DNA from 2 places in the Pseudomonas sp. NPDC086251 genome. Region 1 is predicted to be linked to the other one. Evidence: riboswitches for the same ligand, from Rfam matches in the RefSeq annotation. Region 1 holds a riboswitch; the other holds the start of a gene.
The links. Region 1 has a riboswitch for cobalamin ahead of ACIPL2_RS25180 (CbtB domain-containing protein). Riboswitches for the same ligand answer to the same signal wherever they lie in the genome.

Region 1 (9,083 bases):
CAGGATGTTCAGCGCCGCGGCCGGCGTGTCGAGGCCGACGCCATTGCCGATGCGGCCATCGCGCGTCGGGTAGTTGGCGAGGATCAGGGCGATGCGTTTTTCAGCGTTCGGCACCCGCGCCAGATCGATCCAGCGCCGCGCCAGTTCGGCGACGAAATCCATGCGTTCCGGTTGTGGCCGGTAGCAGACCACATCGGACTGACTGCGCTCACTGCGCCACGCCAAATCCTTGAAGCTGATCGGGCGGCTGATGATCCGCCCGTCCAGTTCCGGCAACGCAATGTGCATCGCCAGATCGCGCGGGCCGAGGCCTTGCTCGCTGGCGCGCCAACCGGGTTCGTTGTCCTGGGCGCAAATCGCCTGGATCACCGGGATGTTGCGTCGAAACGGTCGCAGGTGCGGTGCTTCGGGGCTGGACTGGGCGAAGCCGGTGGTGTTGAGAATCACCGTCGCTTCAGTCTCGTCCAGCAGGTCCTCAACCACCGTCAGGCAGCCGGGCTCCTTCAAACTGGCCACGGCGATCGGCAGCGGGTTGAGCCCCGCCGCTTGCAGTCGTTGGCAAAAAATATCGATGAAGCCGGTGTTCGCCGCCTGCAAATGCGAGCGGTAGAACAGCACCGCCGCCACCGGTTGATCAGCCTGCCAGTCGGCTTGCCAATCGCGAAGGTCGGCGGGGCTTTTTTGTGGATGGTAGATCGCGGTGCGCGGCAGGGTTTGCGGCTCGGCCCAGGCATAGTCGCGTTCCAGCCAGCGATTGGCCAGGCAGCGGAAAAAATCCAGGGCATTGCCCATGCCGCCTTGACGCAAAAACTGCCAGAGGCGGTCGCGGTCTTCGGCGGGCACGGTGCTCAGATCACTGAGCTCCGGGTCCGGACGATCATCGCCCGGCACCAGAATCAGCTGCACACCACGCTCCGAGAGCTGCACCAGTTGCTCGACGCCATAACGCCAATAGGCGATGCCACCGTGCAACGAAATCAGAATGACCTTGGCATGGCGCAACACTTCGTCGACGTACAGGTCGACCGAGGCGTGATTCTGCACCTGCATCGGGTTGGCCAGGCGCACGCTCGGGTAATCGTCGGGCAACTGCTGCGCCGCTTCGGCGAGCAGCGCCAGGCTGGAATCACCGCTGCACAGGATCACCAGCTCGGCGGGGGTTTGCCCAAGGTCGGCAATGTTGTCATCCGAGACGAAACCGCCGGGCTGGGTCCTGAGCAGGTGCATGGCTTAAACGCTGAGCGCAGCGCGCAGTTGCGCTTCGAGCAGGGCGGCGTCCAGTTCCTGGCCGATCAACACCAGACGCGTGGTGCGCGCTTCATCGGCGCCCCACTGACGGTCGAAGTGCTTGTCGAAACGCGTGCCCACACCCTGGATCAGCAGACGCATCGGTTTGTTCGGGATCGCGGCGAAACCTTTGACGCGCAGGATGCCGTGCTGGACTACCAATTGCGTCAGTGCGTCCATTAGCAGGCTTTCGTCGGCTTGCGGCAGCTCAATGGAAATGGAATCGAAGGCGTCGTGGTCATGCTCATCGTGATGGCCGTCTTCACCTTCATGGTGGTGATCGTGATGGCTGTGACGGCTGTCGATGTGCTCTTCGGAACCGGCGCCCAAGCCAATCAGTACGTCCAATGGAACGCGACCGCTGCTGGCTTCGATGACTTTGACCGCTGGCGGCAGTTCTTCAGCGACTTCCAGGCGCACACGGGCGAGGTCTTCCGGGCTGATCAGGTCGGCCTTGTTGAGGATTACCAGGTCGGCGCTGGCCAGTTGGTCGGCGAACAATTCGTGCAGCGGCGATTCGTGATCGAGGTTCGGGTCGAGCTTGCGCTGGGCATCGACCTGATCCGGGAACGCGGCGAAGGTGCCGGCGGCCACGGCCGGGCTGTCGACCACGGTGATCACCGCATCGACGGTGCAGGCGCTGCGGATTTCCGGCCACTGGAAGGCTTGAACCAACGGTTTTGGCAGGGCCAGGCCCGAGGTTTCAATCAGGATGTGGTCGAGGTCGCCGCGACGGGCCACCAGTTCGCGCATCACCGGGAAGAACTCTTCCTGAACCGTGCAGCACAGGCAGCCGTTGGCCAGTTCGTAGACGCGGCCGTTGGCTTCTTCTTCAGTGCAGCCGATGGCGCACTGCTTGAGGATTTCGCCGTCGATGCCCAGCTCGCCGAACTCGTTGACGATCACCGCGATGCGGCGGCCCTGAGCGTTGTCGAGCATGTGCCGCAGCAAGGTGGTTTTGCCCGAGCCGAGGAAGCCGGTAACGATGGTGACGGGGAGTTTGGCCAGTGTTTTCATCGGATGCCCTTTGGCAAGGTGGCGGGCATACGGGACGACAATCGCTGCGACGTGCGCGCGCGGAAGAGTTCGCCACCGGATCACCCCGCCCGGTTGTAGTGAGAATCTGTGTCGAGGCAGGTCTCCTGGCTGACGGTGTGCCAATCGTTGGACTGGCGTTGGCTGCGCCTTCCCGCGAAGCCGTTGGACGGCGTTTGCAGTGGCGTGGCAGCGAACATCACCGTTCACAGTTGCGGGGGCAGCCGCGGCATCGACCGCGTTCCCTTCTTAGCTTCGGCAACACGCCGAAGAACCTCGAAAGCGCAAGGCTACGCATCGTGTGGGGGCGGGTCAATGTCTTGTAGCGGCCATCAGGACGCCTTCGCGGGCAAGCCTCGCTCCTACAGGGCCGCGGTGCTTTTGTAGGAGCGAGGCTTGCCCGCGAAGAGAGCGACTCGGTATCAACTGAGAACCCCTGCCAATTGACGCCCAACCCCCGGCCATGCTCTCCTACTCACCTTGTTACGGGTGCCCTTCACAGGGTGAAACGGGAAACCGGTGAATCATGTGCTTTACTCAAGGCCATGTCAGTCCGGTGCTGCCCCCGCAACGGTAAGCGAGCGAAGCGTCAGATCCACTGTGCCAGCAGTTCGGCATGGGAAGGTGATGCTTGCAGGTGTTGGCGTAAGCCTTAGCCCCTCGTGAGCCCGGAGACCGGCCCGCAACACACAGTGACCGATACGTTCACTGAATAACAAACCCGCGGTGGGCGGGCGCTGTTTGAACCTCTGCGCGCCCGACTCGCAGGGATCTTCCATGCGCTCTATTCACCCCACTGACAGACCAGAGGGAAGCGCCATGTCGATTATCAGCAGCACCGGCAGCAACACCGATCAGAGCACTGCCAGCACCACCACGACCCTGACTCAACGCCTGACCGCTGCCGTTTGCGCATCGATCCTTGGCGCCAGTCTTGTGTATTTCGCCGGTTTCTCGCACATCGAAGCGGTGCACAACGCCGCGCACGACACCCGTCACAGCTCCGCTTTCCCGTGCCATTGAGACCTGCCGACATGATCAAGCGTATTGCGCAAACCGCAGGTTTCACCGGACTGCTGGCCGCCCTGCTGCTGACCCTGCTGCAAAGCTTCTGGGTGGCTCCGTTGATTTTGCAGGCCGAAACCTACGAAAAATCCGAACCTGCTGCCGTTGAAATGCACGAACACGCTGAGGGCGCCGTGGCCGCTCACACCCACGACGCCGAAGCCTGGGAGCCAGAAGACGGCTGGCAGCGCGTGCTGTCGACCACTGGCGGCAATCTGGTGGTCGCTGTCGGTTTCGCCCTGATGCTCGCCGGTCTCTACACCTTGCGCGCACCGACCAAAACCTCGCAGGGCTTGCTCTGGGGCCTGGCCGGTTATGCGACGTTCGTGCTGGCGCCGACCCTCGGCCTGCCGCCTGAGTTGCCGGGCACCGCTGCGGCCGATCTGGCGCAACGGCAGTTCTGGTGGATTGGCGCGGCGGCCTCCACCGCCGTCGGTATCGCTTTGATCGTGTTTAGCCGCCACTGGCTGATGAAAGTCCTTGGCGCGGCGATCCTGGCCGTTCCTCACTTGATCGGCGCTCCGCAACCGGAAGTGCATTCGATGCTCGCTCCGCAAGCGCTGGAAACCCAGTTCAAAATCGCGTCGCAGCTGACCAACATGGGATTCTGGCTGGCCCTGGGCCTGATCAGTGCCTGGTTGTTCCGCCGCAAAAGCGCGGGTCAATACCACGCATGACGGATACCCGCGCAGCGCCGACCCTGGCAGTCGGCCTGGGCTGCCAGCGCGGCTGCCCCGTCAGCACGCTGCGGGCATTGCTCGATCAGGCGTTACAGGCGCATCAAATCGGACTTCATCAGATCAGGGCCCTGGCCAGTATCGACATGAAGCGCGATGAGCCTGGCCTGATCGAACTGGCCGAACAACTGTCGCTGCCGCTGATTTATTTCAGCAGTGCGCAACTGGTCGGTTATCAAGCGCAACTCAGCCATCAGTCGGACATCGCGTTCGAACGCACCGGCTGCTACGGCGTGGCAGAAAGTGCCGCCCTCGCCCTCGCCGAACACCTGTCCCAGGCGCCGGCAAAACTGCTGATTTCGCGACAAAAGTATGCCCAGGCCACCCTCGCGTTGGCCTGCGCTGTCTAAAATCCCCGATAATCCCCGTCTTCGATCATGAGCAATCTTCATCTGAAGCCTTGCCCAGACCCTTTTCTCACAGGAACCGACGATGACCGTCTATTTCATTGGCGCAGGTCCCGGCGACCCGGAACTGATCACCGTCAAAGGCCAACGGCTGATTCGCACCTGCCCGGTCATTATCTACGCCGGCTCCCTGGTGCCCACCGCCGTGTTGGCAGGCCATCAGGCCGAACAGGTAGTCAACAGCGCCGAATTGCACCTGGAACAGATTATCGACCTGATCAAGACTGCCCATGCCAACGGCCAGGATGTGGCTCGGGTGCATTCCGGCGATCCAAGCCTGTATGGCGCCATTGGCGAACAGATTCGTTACCTGCGCGAATTCGACATCCCGTTTGAAATCATTCCCGGCGTGACCGCGACGGCGGCCTGCGCGGCGTTGCTCGGTGCGGAACTGACACTGCCGGACGTGTCACAGAGCGTGATTCTGACCCGCTACGCCGACAAGACCGCGATGCCGGCGGGCGAAGAGCTGGGTAGCCTGGCGCAGCACGGGGCGACCATGGCGATTCATTTGGGGGTCAATCATCTGGAGAAGATCCTGGCTGAATTGCTGCCGCATTACGGCGCGGATTGTCCGATTGCGGTGATTCACCGGGCAACCTGGCCGGATCAGGATTGGGTGGTGGGAACGCTTGAGGATATTGCCGGGAAGGTGGAGGCGAAGGGGTTTCGGCGTACGGCGCTGATATTGGTCGGTCGGGTGTTGGGCAGCGATCATTTTAGTGAGTCGTCGCTGTACCGTGCCGGGCATGCGCATTTGTATCGCCCATAGGGCCTCTTCGCGAGCAAGCCCGCTCCCACATTTGATCTTTGTCGGGCTCAAAATTTGTGTGCGCAGGAGATTAAATGTGGGAGCGGGCTTGCTCGCGAAGGCGTCAGTGAATTTCACCCATAAAAAAACGGCGCTCACGGGGCGCCGTTTTTTTTGTTTGCAGCGAACACCTTACTCAGTAGTAGGCGTTTTCTTTCTGCGTGTGGTCGGTCACGTCGCGAACGCCCTTGAGCTCGGGAATGCGCTCGAGCAAGGTGCGCTCGATGCCTTCACGCAAGGTCACGTCTGCCTGGCCGCAGCCCTGGCAACCGCCGCCGAACTTGAGCACGGCGATGCCGTCCTCGACCACATCGATCAGGCTGACCTGACCGCCGTGGCTCGCGAGCCCCGGGTTGATTTCGGTTTGCAGGTAGTAGTTGATGCGCTCGTTCACCGGGCTGTCGGCGTTGACCATCGGGACTTTGGCGTTTGGCGCCTTGATGGTCAGCTGGCCGCCCATGCGGTCGGTGGCGTAGTCGACTACCGCATCGTCCAGGAACGCTTCGCTGAACGAGTCGATGTAAGCAGTGAAGCTTTTCAGCCCCAGCGCCGTGTCTTCAGGTTTTTCTTCGCCCGGCTTGCAATAAGCAATGCAGGTTTCGGCGTACTGGGTGCCAGGCTGGGTGATAAAGACGCGGATGCCGATGCCTGGGGTGTTCTGCTTGGAGAGCAGATCAGCCAGATAATCGTGGGCGGCGTCGGTGATGGTAATAGCGGTCATGGAAACTCCTCGCAGGCTTGGGCGCAGTTTACGCCAATCATCGCGCCGGACAAAGTCCTAGTATTTTTGTCGGGAAAGAGCCGGGACCGGCTCGACCGCCGGTTCGCCGTCGATCCAGTCTTTAAGCCACCGATAGCTGCATTTTTCCACCCATTCGTAGCTTGCCCACGAACCCAGGCCAATCGTCGCCGCGCAAACAACGAACATCACGTAGGGGTTTATGCCGTAGCGCTGTGCGACAAAACCGCCGGCAGACAGCACCAGCACGTGCATCAGGTACACCGAGTAGGAACAATCACCGAGCAGCTTGAACAGCCGATTGTTCGCGAAAAAGCGTTCCAGCGACATGCACGCCGTGACCAGCACCGCGCTCGGCACGCCCCAGGTCAGGAATCGTGGTTGCGGCGCCAAGTGATAAATCGCCGTCAACGCGCCGGCAATGCCCAGCAATGGCAGGTACAAGCCCGGCTTGATCCAGCCACGGCGGTAGATCATGCCGATGGCGATCCCCAGCAGAAACTCATAAACGATACCCGAGCGATAGAACTCGCTGACCCAGCCATAACCGGTCCACGCCTGGCACACCGCGAACAGCAGCGCCGCCACGACCAGCAACCGCACCTGCAAGCGAAACAGCAGCGCCCAGGCGAACAGCAGGTAGAACAGCATTTCGTAGTTAAGCGTCCAGCCGACGTTAAGCGTCGGATAAATCCCGTAGCCGCCGGGGTTCTCGGTAGGAATGAACAGCAGCGACAGCAGGAAATGCGACCAGTCGACCGTCTGATCCGGCAGCAAGGGTTTGGCGAACACCACCAGCAACGCCATCAGCACCGTATACAGCCAGTACGCCGGGACGATGCGAAAGAGTCGATACAGCAGAAAGCGCCCCGGCGGCAGCGACTTGCCCTCGGTGGAGAGGAAAATCACCAGGCCGCTGATGACAAAAAACACGTCGACGCCCACCGCCCCCTTGTCGATGAACATCTGCCCCACCGGCCCATGGGCCTTGAAGTCGAAGAAAATCTGCATGAAATGGTGGCAAACCACTGCCCAGGCGGCGATGGCGCGCAGTGCCTGCACTGAAATCAACATTGACCGCCCTCCCGCTCCCGATCCGCAATCCGCCGCATTTCTCTTGTGGGAGCGGGCTTGCTCGCGAAAGCGGTGTGTCAGGCAATATTAACGTCGACTGACACACCGCCTTCGCGAGCAAGCCCGCTCCCACATTGGATTTGCGGTGCCTACAGATCCGACACCGGCCAGCTGTCAAAGGTCGATCAAAGATTCTCGTAGCGGTTCATGTCCAGCACGCCCTCTTCCACCGGGTCGGTCTCATGCACGTAGCGGCTCAGGTCATGGAAGTAGAACCAGAATTGCGGATGGCTACGGCGAATTCCCCAGCGTTCGACGATTTTCTCGAAGCGATGGGCGTCCTTGGCGTTCTCCATCGCGTCGACGAACTCGGGCACCTGCCCGGCCGGAATGTTGAACATGAAGTTCGGATAGCTGCTGAGCACGCCGGGGAAAATGGTCAGCGTGTCGAGCCCCGGTTGATAGCGCAGCGACTCACCGAGCAGGAACGCCACGTTGCTGTGCGCGCGGTTGCGCAGCAGGCTGTAAACCTCACGCTTGCCGCTGGTGGTCTCGATACGCAACATCGTTGCTTCCGGCAACTGATCGATGACCTTAAGCCCCGCCGCCGGACGCGACGTCAGGCGACTCAAGGCCTGCTCGGCACTCTGCAATTGCAGATCGATGTTCGGTCGCGAGCAATAAGCACCGTCACAGCGATTGATCGGATCGGGCTTGGCATTTAGGTCGCCGTAGCGGGCCAGCAACTGCATCGCGAAATCACGTTTGGGGTCGTTTTCGTTCAGGACGAGCGCCGTCTCCTTGTCGTTATCGATGGCCTCGTAATCCAGCCACATCTTGATCTTGCCGCTGTTCTGGTACCAATCGTCGAGGTACGCGTCCCGCGAATCCGCCGGCATCAAGCGCAGGAAGTTCTGCTCGGCGCCGTTACGGATCAGGTCGAAATACAGCCGCGTCTGCGCCTGATGGGAGACGTTGCCGAACACGTCGAAGTTGACCGCCAGCTGATAGTAGGTGCGCTCCAGCAGCGGGAAGTCGAACAGCCACATCGTTTGCGGCACGTCACCGATCAGGCCTTTGTTCACCGAAGCGCTGTCGAAGTGGCGGAAGATGGTCAGCAAGGCGTTATCGTTGCCGGCCCACAAGGTCGACCAGCTCGGCGCCGGCGCATCGGCGTAACTGTCGCGGCGCAGCGCCTCGTATTCGTTACGCTTGTCGCGGTAGTCGTGCCACAGGCTCAGGACACTGCCGACGTCGTCGTTCTGCCCCGGCATCGCCAGCAACGGCGTGGCCTGACCGCGGTAGTTCGGGTCAATGATGTAGAGGTCGTGTTCCGGCGCCTGGAACAGCGCCCAGAAGTTATCGCGGATCACATCAGTGGCAATCTGACCGCGACAGACCGGGCCGCGAATGAAGGTGCGCACGAAGTATTCGGCGTTATCGAGCATGAACTGGTAGCGCGCCTGGGCCGGGATCGCCTCGAAGGTGGTGAACGGATTGGCCCGGCGCTCCGGCCCGTAACCCGGCAAGGCGTTGACCTGCCAGTTGCCGTTATAAAAGAGGGTTTTGATCCGCGCCATCTTCGCCGCGCTCAGCGGATAGGTGATGTGGGTTTTCTGCACAATCACCCCTTGCACCGGCCACAGGCGGTAATACACCTGAGTGCCGGGGTCGTCGTTCGGGCGGCGGGTGTTGATCAGGTCGATCGGCTGGCCGGTCGGCGTGCGCGAACGCACCCACTGGAAGAAATGCCCCGGCTCGCCGTCCTTGAAGTAAAGGTGAGCGAGAAACCAATGCTCGAACAACCAGCGCCCGACCAGGCTTTGCCGCGCCCCGGGCGCGTTCAGCAGGTTTTCCCATTGCACCACCTGCAGCGCTTCCTTCGCCGAAGGCACCAAGCCTTGCTCATCGATGGGCGCGCCGGAGGC
Region 2 (9,083 bases), on a different contig from region 1:
AGGCTTCGGCGTGTTCGGCATAACACGGCGAGAGCACGCCGACCTTGCCGACCCGACGCAAACGCGGCAGCAACTGGATCGCCATTTGCGAGCCGGCCACCGGCAGCACCTGCACGGCGCCGTAGTAATCGCAGGCGGCCTGCTCCAGGCCATCATCGGTTTCCGGCAAGCGCGCCCACGCTCGCAACGGAATCTCTGGAACCGGAAACGGCCAGGGCGCCAGGCCGCTGGACAGGTCGAGCCAGTCGGCTTCGGCGATGCCGTATTCGAGCGCGGCCTTGCGCAACCGTCCACCGTGTTCAAGCATAGAATTCAGCCCCCACGCAGAGAATCAGCAGCCATAACCATACCCCGCGCTGGACCAATTGCCAGCCACGGTCGATGGAGTCGGCGTCCGCTGGCGCGCCTTCGCCCAGTGGCGGACGCTGATGCAGTTCGCCGTGATAGATCGCCGCCCCGCCCAACTCGACACCGAGCGCACCGGCACCGGCGGCCATCACCGGACCGGCATTCGGGCTGTCCCAGGTCGGACCCTGGAGACGCCAGCATTTCAGCGCCAGGCGGGTTTTACCGAGCAACGCGTAGGTCAGCGCCACCAGGCGTGCAGGAATGTAGTTGAGCACGTCGTCGATCTTCGCCGCCGCCCAGCCGAAACGCTCAAAGCGCTCGTTGCGATAGCCCCACATGGCGTCGAGCGTGTTGCTCAAACGGTAGAGCACCACACCCGGCGCGCCGGCCACGGCGAACCAGAACAGCGCGGCAAATACGGCGTCGCTGCCGTTTTCCAAGACGGATTCGGTGGCGGCGCGGGCGACTTCGGTTTTATCCAGTTCGCTGGTCTGACGGCTGACCAGATAGCCCACGCGCTTGCGGGCCTCGTCCAGGTCATCGCTGCGCAGGGCCTTGGCCACCGGCTCGACGTGCTCGCCGAGACTGCGCATGCCGAGCGCGCAATAGAGCGCGAGAATCTCGACGATCCAACCGACATAAGGTGCCCAGGAAAATGCCGTGGCCAGCAGGGTCAACGGCAGTACGGCAATCACCCAGGCGGTAACGCCGTGACTGCGCCAGCCGCGACCGCCGCCATTGAAACGTTGCTCGATGCGGTCGGCAAAACGGCCGAACGCTACCAGCGGATGCCAGCGTTTGGGTTCACCCAGCAGCGCATCCAGCGCCACGGCGGCGACACTCAACAACGCCACACTCATTGACTCACTCCCCAAACATTTTCATACAGCAATTCGTTCAGCGGACGCGCTTGCGCCCAGCCTTCAAGTACCAGCATTGGCGCCGGATAGAATTCCTTTACCGGGCCGAGACACAGCACCGCCAGCGGCTTGGCGCCGGCCGGCATCTGCAGCAGATCGGCCAGGGCTTGCGGCTCGAACAGCGACACCCAGCCCATGCCCAACCCTTCGGCGCGGGACGCCAGCCAGAGGTTCTGGATGGCGCAGGACAGCGAGGCCATGTCCATTTCCGGCAAGGTGCGGCGGCCGAAAATGTGCCGTTCGCGATCGTCCATCAGCGCGGCGACCAGCACCTCGGCGCAATCGTTGATGCCTTCGACCTTGAGTTTCATGAAGTCATCGCTGCGCTCGCCGAGGGCTTCGGCGGTGCGCAGACGTTCTTCTTCCACCAGTTGCTGGATCTCGCCGCGCAGGGCACGGTCGCTGATGCGGATGAACCGCCAGGGCTGCATCAGGCCGACACTCGGCGCCTGGTGCGCGGCTTCGAGCAGACGGCGCAGGAGTTCGGGCTCGACGGTACCGCCGCTGAAATGGCGCATGTCGCGGCGTTCGGCGATGGCCCGATAAACAGCTTCGCGTTCGGCCTGGCTGAATGCGTTGTCGGTCATGGCCTCTTCGCGAGCAAGCCCGCTCCCACAATGGACCGCGTTTCTTCAGGCAACACACTTTCTAATGTGGGAGCGGGCTTGCTCGCGAAGGCGGCCTCAAGGTCAGGCGCCAATAACGCGGCGATCGCTTGCGGATTCGACGGAAAATAAAAGTGCACATAAGAAGCCGTCATCCGCCCCTCGCGATACACCGCCTCTGCCCCACGCCCGCCATTAGGACTGAGCCCACGCGCAATCGGCTCAAGCTCGGTGCTGGTCAGCGAGTGGTGATACGTGTGCCCGCGCAGCGAACCTTCCGGCAGTTCCACCGCTTGCAACGCCAACGCTGCCAGACGTTTCTGCATCACTGCATCTCCCGCCAGCAAGCCGACCAGTTCCGCGCGAGTGCCGTCGACATCGGTCAACGAATCGAGCAGATAAAGCATGCCGCCGCATTCGGCCAGCAACGGTTTACCCGCCGCGTGGTGAGCGCGGATCGCGGTCAGCATCGAGGTGTTTTGCGACAGCGCTACATGGTGCAGCTCCGGATATCCACCCGGCAGGTAGAGGCTGTCGGCGTCCGGCAATTGCGTGTCACGGATCGGCGAGAAAAACAGCAACTCGGCGCCCATCGCCCGCAACAGATCCAGGCTCGCGCCATAGGTGAACGCGAACGCTTCGTCACGGGCCACGGCGATGCGCACGCCGGCCAGTAACGGTTCGGCAACGATCACATCAGGGGCGCCGAATTCCACCGCCGGTGGCAGCGCAACCTCGCAGCTGCTGGCCAGCGCATCGGCTGCCGCATCGAGGCGCAGATCGAGATCGTTCAGCTCGCTGGCCTGCACCAGCCCCAAGTGACGGCTCGGCAATTCGATCCCGGTTTCCCGGGACAACGCGCCGTACCAGCGCAGGCCTTCGGTCAGGCTGCCTTCGAGCAATTGCGCATGCCGCAAAGTGCCAACGCGGTTGGCCAACACACCGGCGAACGGCAAATCCGGCTGATAGCGCGCCAGCCCCAAGGCCAGCGCGCCAAACGTCTGGGCCATGGCGGTGCCGTCGATCACGCCGAGCACCGGCACACCGAAATGCCGCGCCAGGTCTGCGCTGGACGGCGTGCCGTCGAACAGGCCCATGACGCCTTCGATAAGAATCAGATCGGCTTCACCGGCGGCTTCCCACAACAGTCGACGACTTTCCTGCTCGCCGACCATCCACATGTCCAGCTGATACACCGGCGCGCCGCTGGCGCGTTCGAGAATCATCGGGTCGAGGAAGTCCGGGCCGCATTTGAACACGCGCACCTTGCGGCCCTGATTGCGATGCAAACGGGCCAGCGCGGCAGTGACGGTGGTCTTGCCCTGACCGGAGGCCGGCGCGGCGATCAGCACCGCCGGGCAATGACGGGGTTGATTCACAGCTCGACGCCTTTTTGCGCTTTGATCCCGGCCTGGAACGCGTGCTTGATCACGCCCATTTCGGTGACGGTATCGGCCAGTTCAATCATTTCCGGTTTGGCGCCGCGACCGGTCACCACCACGTGCTGCATCGGCGGACGGGCCTGCAAATCGCTGAGCACCTGATCGAGGTCGAGGTAGCCGTGCTTGAGGGCGATGTTCAACTCATCGAGCACCACCAGGCCGATGGACGGGTCGCGCAGCAGTTCCTGGGACACGGCCCAGGCGGCTTCGGCGGCGGCGATGTCACGCTGGCGATCCTGGGTTTCCCAGGTAAAGCCCTCGCCCATCACATGAAAGCGCACCTGCTCCGGGAAGCGCCGGAAGAACAACTCTTCACCGGTGCTGTTGCGACCCTTGATGAACTGCACCACACCGCACTGCATGCCGTGGCCCATGGAGCGGGCGAGCATGCCAAACGCCGAACTGCTCTTGCCTTTGCCGTTGCCGGTCAGCACCAGCAATAGGCCGCATTCGTTCGGGGAGTTGGCGATGCGTTCGTCGATCACGGCTTTTTTGCGTTGCATGCGCGCCAAATGGCGTTCGTCACGATCGGGGGTATCAGTCATGGGGGAGCTCTCCGTTGAGGCTGGATAACGGCGGGCAGGCACAAGAATAGACGGCAAAAAGCCTGGCATCGCCCACCGTGATGCCGCTGGATGGATCAGGCCGGTCTCCGGGCTCATGAGCGGCGCAAGGCCTGACTGCGCGCCTTCCCATGTCGATGATCGACACAGTGGCTCAAGACGCAGTTTTCACTCATTTACCGTTGCGGGGGCAGCGCCGGGATCGCGGACCTTCATGCATCGAAGGGCTCACTCACCGGCTTCCCTGTTTCACTCTGTCGACCAGGGTCACAAAGCACCTGAAACAAGCCGCGAAGGTTAGAGGGTTGGGGGTGGAGCGTCAATTGAAGACGGGCGGTGCGCGCGCGATAAACTGCCATCGATCAATTAAATGATGTCAATCTTGTGCCGCACTCACAGCAGTGATATCAAAGAGCCACAACCTGACAACACAATAACAAGGGTGAGCCCCATGCAAGGCATGATCATCAGCAATCCGAAGCTGGAATTCCTGCGCCCGGTGCTGGAACGCTGGTTTGACTGTATTGACCGCTACAACGCCGTGCGCGGCGATAACGACACGCCTTACTGGTACGACGAAAAAGCCAACCTCAGCCTGCTCTCCGCTGCGGCGTGGATGGCGGAAATGGTCACGCTGCAACACACCCCCACGCGCAAACAGACCGAAGAAGGCGAACGCAACGGCCGCGCCGACCTGTTTATCGCCACCGCCGAAGAACGCGCCTATTTTCAAGCCACGCAGCGCTGGCCGCGGGTCAACAGCCTTAACCTGACTCAAGCCTTGCAGGACATCACCAGCGACGCCAAACGCATCAGCTACGCCAGCGACCTGAAACTCGGCTGCCTGTTCGTCGCACCGCAAAAAGCCCAGCAAAGCGCCACGCCGGAAGAACTCCAGGACATGCTCGACGACTTGCAAAAGGAACACACCTGCGCCGTCGCCTGGTATTTCCCTTACGCCTACCGCAAGTTGCGCAACGAAGCCGGCCACTATCACCCAGGCATCGCCGTGCTGCTCAAAGAGGCTCGCTGACCGGGTTGAACCATCGCGCGCCTGCGCTTCTCTATTGAATTAGGTCACTGCATTCATAGGGAAGATCAGCATGCGCAAGCCTCAGCTCGTTCTCGTCATTGCGCTCGCCGGAGGGCTCGCCGCCTGTGGTGAAACCTCCAGCCTGCAAGTTTCCGACGGCACCGGCCCGTCTCCCCAGCTGCCAGAACCCAACAAAACCCTGATCCCGACGGTGAACATAGCCCCGGCAATCGGCTGGCCGGCCGGCGCGAAACCGATCACGGCGGCGGGGACTCAGGTGGCAGCGTTTGCTGAAGGGCTGGATCACCCGCGCTGGCTCTATGTGCTGCCCAACGGCGATGTGCTGGTCGCCGAAACCAACGCGCCACCGAAACCCGATGACGGCAAAGGCATTCGCGGTTGGGTCATGGGCAAAGCCATGAAACGTGCCGGCGCGGGTGTGCCGAGCCCGAACCGGATCACGCTGCTGCGCGACAAGGACCACGACGGCATTGCCGAAACCCGCACGGTGTTCCTGGAAAACCTCAACTCGCCATTCGGCATGACGCTGGTCGGCAATGACCTGTACGTCGCCGATACCGATCGCTTGCTGCGCTTCCATTATGAAAATGGCGATACGGCGATCAAGTCGCAGCCGATGAAAGTGATCGATCTACCGGGTGGCACGCTGAATCACCACTGGACCAAAAACGTCATTGCCAGCAAGGACGGCAGCAAGCTGTACGTCACCGTGGGCTCCAACAGCAACGTCGGCGAAAACGGCCTGGACAAGGAAGAAGGTCGTGCGGCGATCTGGGAAGTGGATCGCGCTACCGGTAATCACCGAATCTTCGCCTCAGGCCTGCGCAACCCCAATGGCATGGCCTGGGAGCCTCGGAGCGGTGCCTTGTGGACAGCGGTCAACGAGCGCGATGAAATCGGCAGCGACCTGGTGCCGGACTACATCACCTCGGTCAAGGACGGCGCGTTCTATGGCTGGCCGTTCAGCTATTACGGCCAGCACGTGGACATTCGCGTCGAACCGCAAAACCCGGACCTGGTGGCCAAGGCCATTGCGCCGGACTATGCGGTCGGCCCACATACTGCATCGCTGGGCCTGACGTTTGCTGAAGGCACCACACTGCCAGCGCAGTTCAAGGAGGGCGCTTTCATCGGCCAGCACGGTTCGTGGAACCGAGATCCGCACAGTGGCTATAAAGTGATTTTCGTACCCTTCGCGGGCGGCAAACCGACCGGGAAGCCGATTGATGTGCTGACCGGCTTCCTCAATGACGAAGAAAAAGCCATGGGCCGCCCGGTGGGCGTAGTGATTGATCAGCAGGGTGATTTGCTGGTGGCGGATGATGTGGGGAACAAGGTATGGCGAGTGTCGGCGACTAAATAAACACCACGGACTGTAGGAGCGAGGCTTGCCCGCGAAGATTTTGGTGGTTTTGCCGGCCTCTTCGCGAGCAAGCCCGCTCCCACACTTGACCTCTGGCGCACGCAATTTTTGTGTTCACCGCAGATCAAATGTGGGAGCGGGCTTGCTCGCGAAAAGGCCCTCAATGCAGCCAAAAAACCACCTGCCTAGCGCTTGCGACAAAGCGTCAACCCATCCCCTATCGGCAACAACGACAGATCCACACGCAAATCACCCTTCAACGCGCGATTGAGCGCCTGGATGGCCCGAGTGTCTGCGCTCTCGGAATGCTCCTCAAGCACCCGCCCGCTCCACAGCGTGTTATCGAAAACCGCCAAACCGCCGACCCGCAGCAGACGCAGCGCGTGCTCCAGATAGCTCGGATAGTTAGCCTTGTCGGCATCAATGAAAATCAGATCAAACTGCCCGGCCTGCCCTTGCCGTTCAAGCTCGGCGAGGGTTTCCAGCGCAGGCGCCAGACGCAGATCAATCCGCCCGGCGAGCCCCGCTTCCTGCCAATAACGGCGCGCGGTGGCGTTGTAGTCGCCGGGAATGTCACAGCAGATCAGCGAACCGTCCTCCGGCAACGCCGTCGCCATGCACAAGGCGCTGTAACCGGTAAACGTGCCGACTTCCAGCAAACGCCTGGCGCCGGTGAGTTTCACCAGCAGCGCGAGGAATTGCCCTTGCTCCGGCGCGATCTGCCAGCGAGCCATGGGCAGCGCCTGGGTTTCGTCGCGTAAACGCTTGAGCAGCGGCGTTTCCCTGAGGGAAACGTCGAGCAGGTATTGATACAGGGAGTCGTCGAGATTGAGCGTGCGAGCGGTCATGACAACCTCTAGGGATTGCGCGCCAGGTGCTCAGGTTGCAGGACGCGCTTGGCGCTGAGATAGGCTTTCTGCCAATAAGCCTTGGACAAGCTGTCGAGCTTCACCGTGCCGCCAGTGGCCGGCGCATGGACGAAGCGGCCTTCGCCGACGTAGATCCCGGCATGACTGACCTGGGAGCCGCCATTGGTGGCGAAGAAGATCAGGTCGCCGGTTTGCAGGCCTTCCTTGCCCACACTGGCCGCCTGCATGCTGATCAACTCACGCGTGGTACGGGGCAGGGAAATACCGGCGACGTCACGGTAAACGTAACCGATCAGGCCACTGCAATCGAATCCGGAATCCGGTGTGTTGCCGCCCCAGCGATACGGCGTGCCCACCAGGCCGAGCGCGCGAAACAGCACGTCTTCTGCCTCGGGGGAGAAGGGTTGGGAGGCGTTGAAAACAATCGGCGCGCGAACCACTGGCGCAGGAGGCGGTGGGCGGCTGGCGCAAGCGCTGAGCAGTGCTGCGAAGAACATGAGTGCGAGGCGGGCCGACATCGTCATAAGCAGAACATCCTGATCTGGCTGCGGCTTTTTTCTGCCGGAAAGACAGAAAAGAAAACCGCCTGCGCAGGACGCAGGCGGTTTGCCATCAATAATAGATCAGGATTCTAGCGGCTATGCGGCAAACTTCAAGTAAGACTTTAAGTTCACCTTACAAACTGTCCGCTTATTTGCGTGCGGTGACGATTGTCGGGGCCGCATTCGGCGCCATCGCGAGTGCACGCTTGGCTTCGATGAAGGTTTTGCTCCAGTAGCTGTCGCCCAGGCTATCGATTCGGACACCACCGCTGCGGCGGCTGCTGGAATGGATGAACTGGTTGTCACCCAGGTAGATTCCGGCGTGACTGACGCGACCGCGACGGCCATTGGTTGCGAAGAACAGCAAGTCGCCCGGCTCCAGTTTGCTGCGAGAAACCAGCGGAGCGTCGACGTTGATCATTTCGCGAGTGGAGCGCGGCAGGTTCATGCCCGCTTCTTCACGGAACAGGTAACCGATGAAACCGCTGCAATCAAAACCGGCTTCGGAGGTGCCGCCGAAACGGTAACGGGTACCGATCAGGGACATGCCACGTTCGAGGATACTGTCGGCGAGGACCGGAAGCTGGTAGGACTTGCCGTCGGCGAAGGCTGCCAGTTCTTTTTCGGTGGCCGCTTCTTCCTGCTCGAGCACTTGCTGATACAGGGTGGAAGACTGGGCGGTAGCAGCGTTTTTAACCTGCTGTTGTTGCTCTTGCTGGGACACTGGGGAGTGAGCAGCGCAACCGAACAACAGGGTGACGAGTGCGAGGGGCACGAGGGGTGCAAAGCGATTTAGCATGGGCACGACCGTGGCTGATAGTTGTAAAGAAGGCGAGACTATGCCCGCTATCAACCTCATTTGCAAATTCAATCGATCTTTATGTGACTTCTTGGTTTCTCGTTTACATCTAAGCGCTTAAGCCCCATTTAAACGCTTGCGCAGCCTGCAGCCCTGTAGGAAAGCGGATTTTCTTGCGCCTGAAACAGGCCCAAACCCGCGAAAACCTTGGGGCTCACCAGCCTAAAGTTTCTTTCAGGAAAGGGATCGTCAGCTTGCGCTGAGCTTGAAGGGAGGCCTGATCGAGTCGCTCAAGCAGCTCGAAAAGCGCACTCATGCTGCGAGTACCACGGGTCAAAATAAAGTGCCCGACTTCGTCGGTCAGGTGCAGTCCGCGACGGGATGCGCGCAGTTGCAAGGCACGCAATTTGTCTTCGTCGGAGAGCGGTCGCATCTGAAAGATCAGCGCCAGGGTGAGGCGGGATTTGAGGTCCGCCAGCTTCACCGGCAGTTCACGCGGGGAGGTCGACGCGGCGATCAGCAGGCGTCGACCGCTGTCTCGCAGACGATTGAACAAGTGGAACAGCGCCTCTTCCCAA

Region 2: it holds a riboswitch for cobalamin, as region 1 does, so the genes downstream of both, cobO (cob(I)yrinic acid a,c-diamide adenosyltransferase) here and ACIPL2_RS25180 (CbtB domain-containing protein) in region 1, are expected to answer to the same signal.

What each region holds. Positions count from the first base shown of each region.
Region 1 covers NZ_JBIVBY010000025.1:18,865-27,947, forward strand. The annotation lists gene cobN (cobaltochelatase subunit CobN) at 1-1,227, opposite strand, end outside; gene cobW (cobalamin biosynthesis protein CobW) at 1,231-2,304, opposite strand; cobalamin riboswitch at 2,402-2,616, opposite strand; cobalamin riboswitch at 2,793-3,021, shown strand; gene ACIPL2_RS25180 (CbtB domain-containing protein) at 3,142-3,345, shown strand; gene ACIPL2_RS25185 (CbtA family protein) at 3,357-4,064, shown strand; gene ACIPL2_RS25190 (cobalamin biosynthesis protein) at 4,061-4,474, shown strand; gene cobM (precorrin-4 C(11)-methyltransferase) at 4,557-5,303, shown strand; gene nfuA (Fe-S biogenesis protein NfuA) at 5,479-6,063, opposite strand; gene ACIPL2_RS25205 (acyltransferase family protein) at 6,121-7,155, opposite strand; gene ACIPL2_RS25210 (fatty acid cis/trans isomerase) at 7,341-9,083, opposite strand, start outside.
Region 2 covers NZ_JBIVBY010000013.1:172,097-181,179, forward strand. The annotation lists gene cobD (threonine-phosphate decarboxylase CobD) at 1-307, opposite strand, end outside; gene cbiB (adenosylcobinamide-phosphate synthase CbiB) at 300-1,208, opposite strand; gene bluB (5,6-dimethylbenzimidazole synthase) at 1,205-1,855, opposite strand; gene ACIPL2_RS17565 (cobyrinate a,c-diamide synthase) at 1,852-3,252, opposite strand; gene cobO (cob(I)yrinic acid a,c-diamide adenosyltransferase) at 3,249-3,860, opposite strand; cobalamin riboswitch at 3,941-4,175, opposite strand; gene ACIPL2_RS17575 (hypothetical protein) at 4,330-4,911, shown strand; gene ACIPL2_RS17580 (PQQ-dependent sugar dehydrogenase) at 4,982-6,295, shown strand; gene ACIPL2_RS17585 (class I SAM-dependent methyltransferase) at 6,481-7,143, opposite strand; gene ACIPL2_RS17590 (C40 family peptidase) at 7,152-7,688, opposite strand; gene ACIPL2_RS17595 (C40 family peptidase) at 7,855-8,505, opposite strand; gene hda (DnaA regulatory inactivator Hda) at 8,720-9,083, opposite strand, start outside.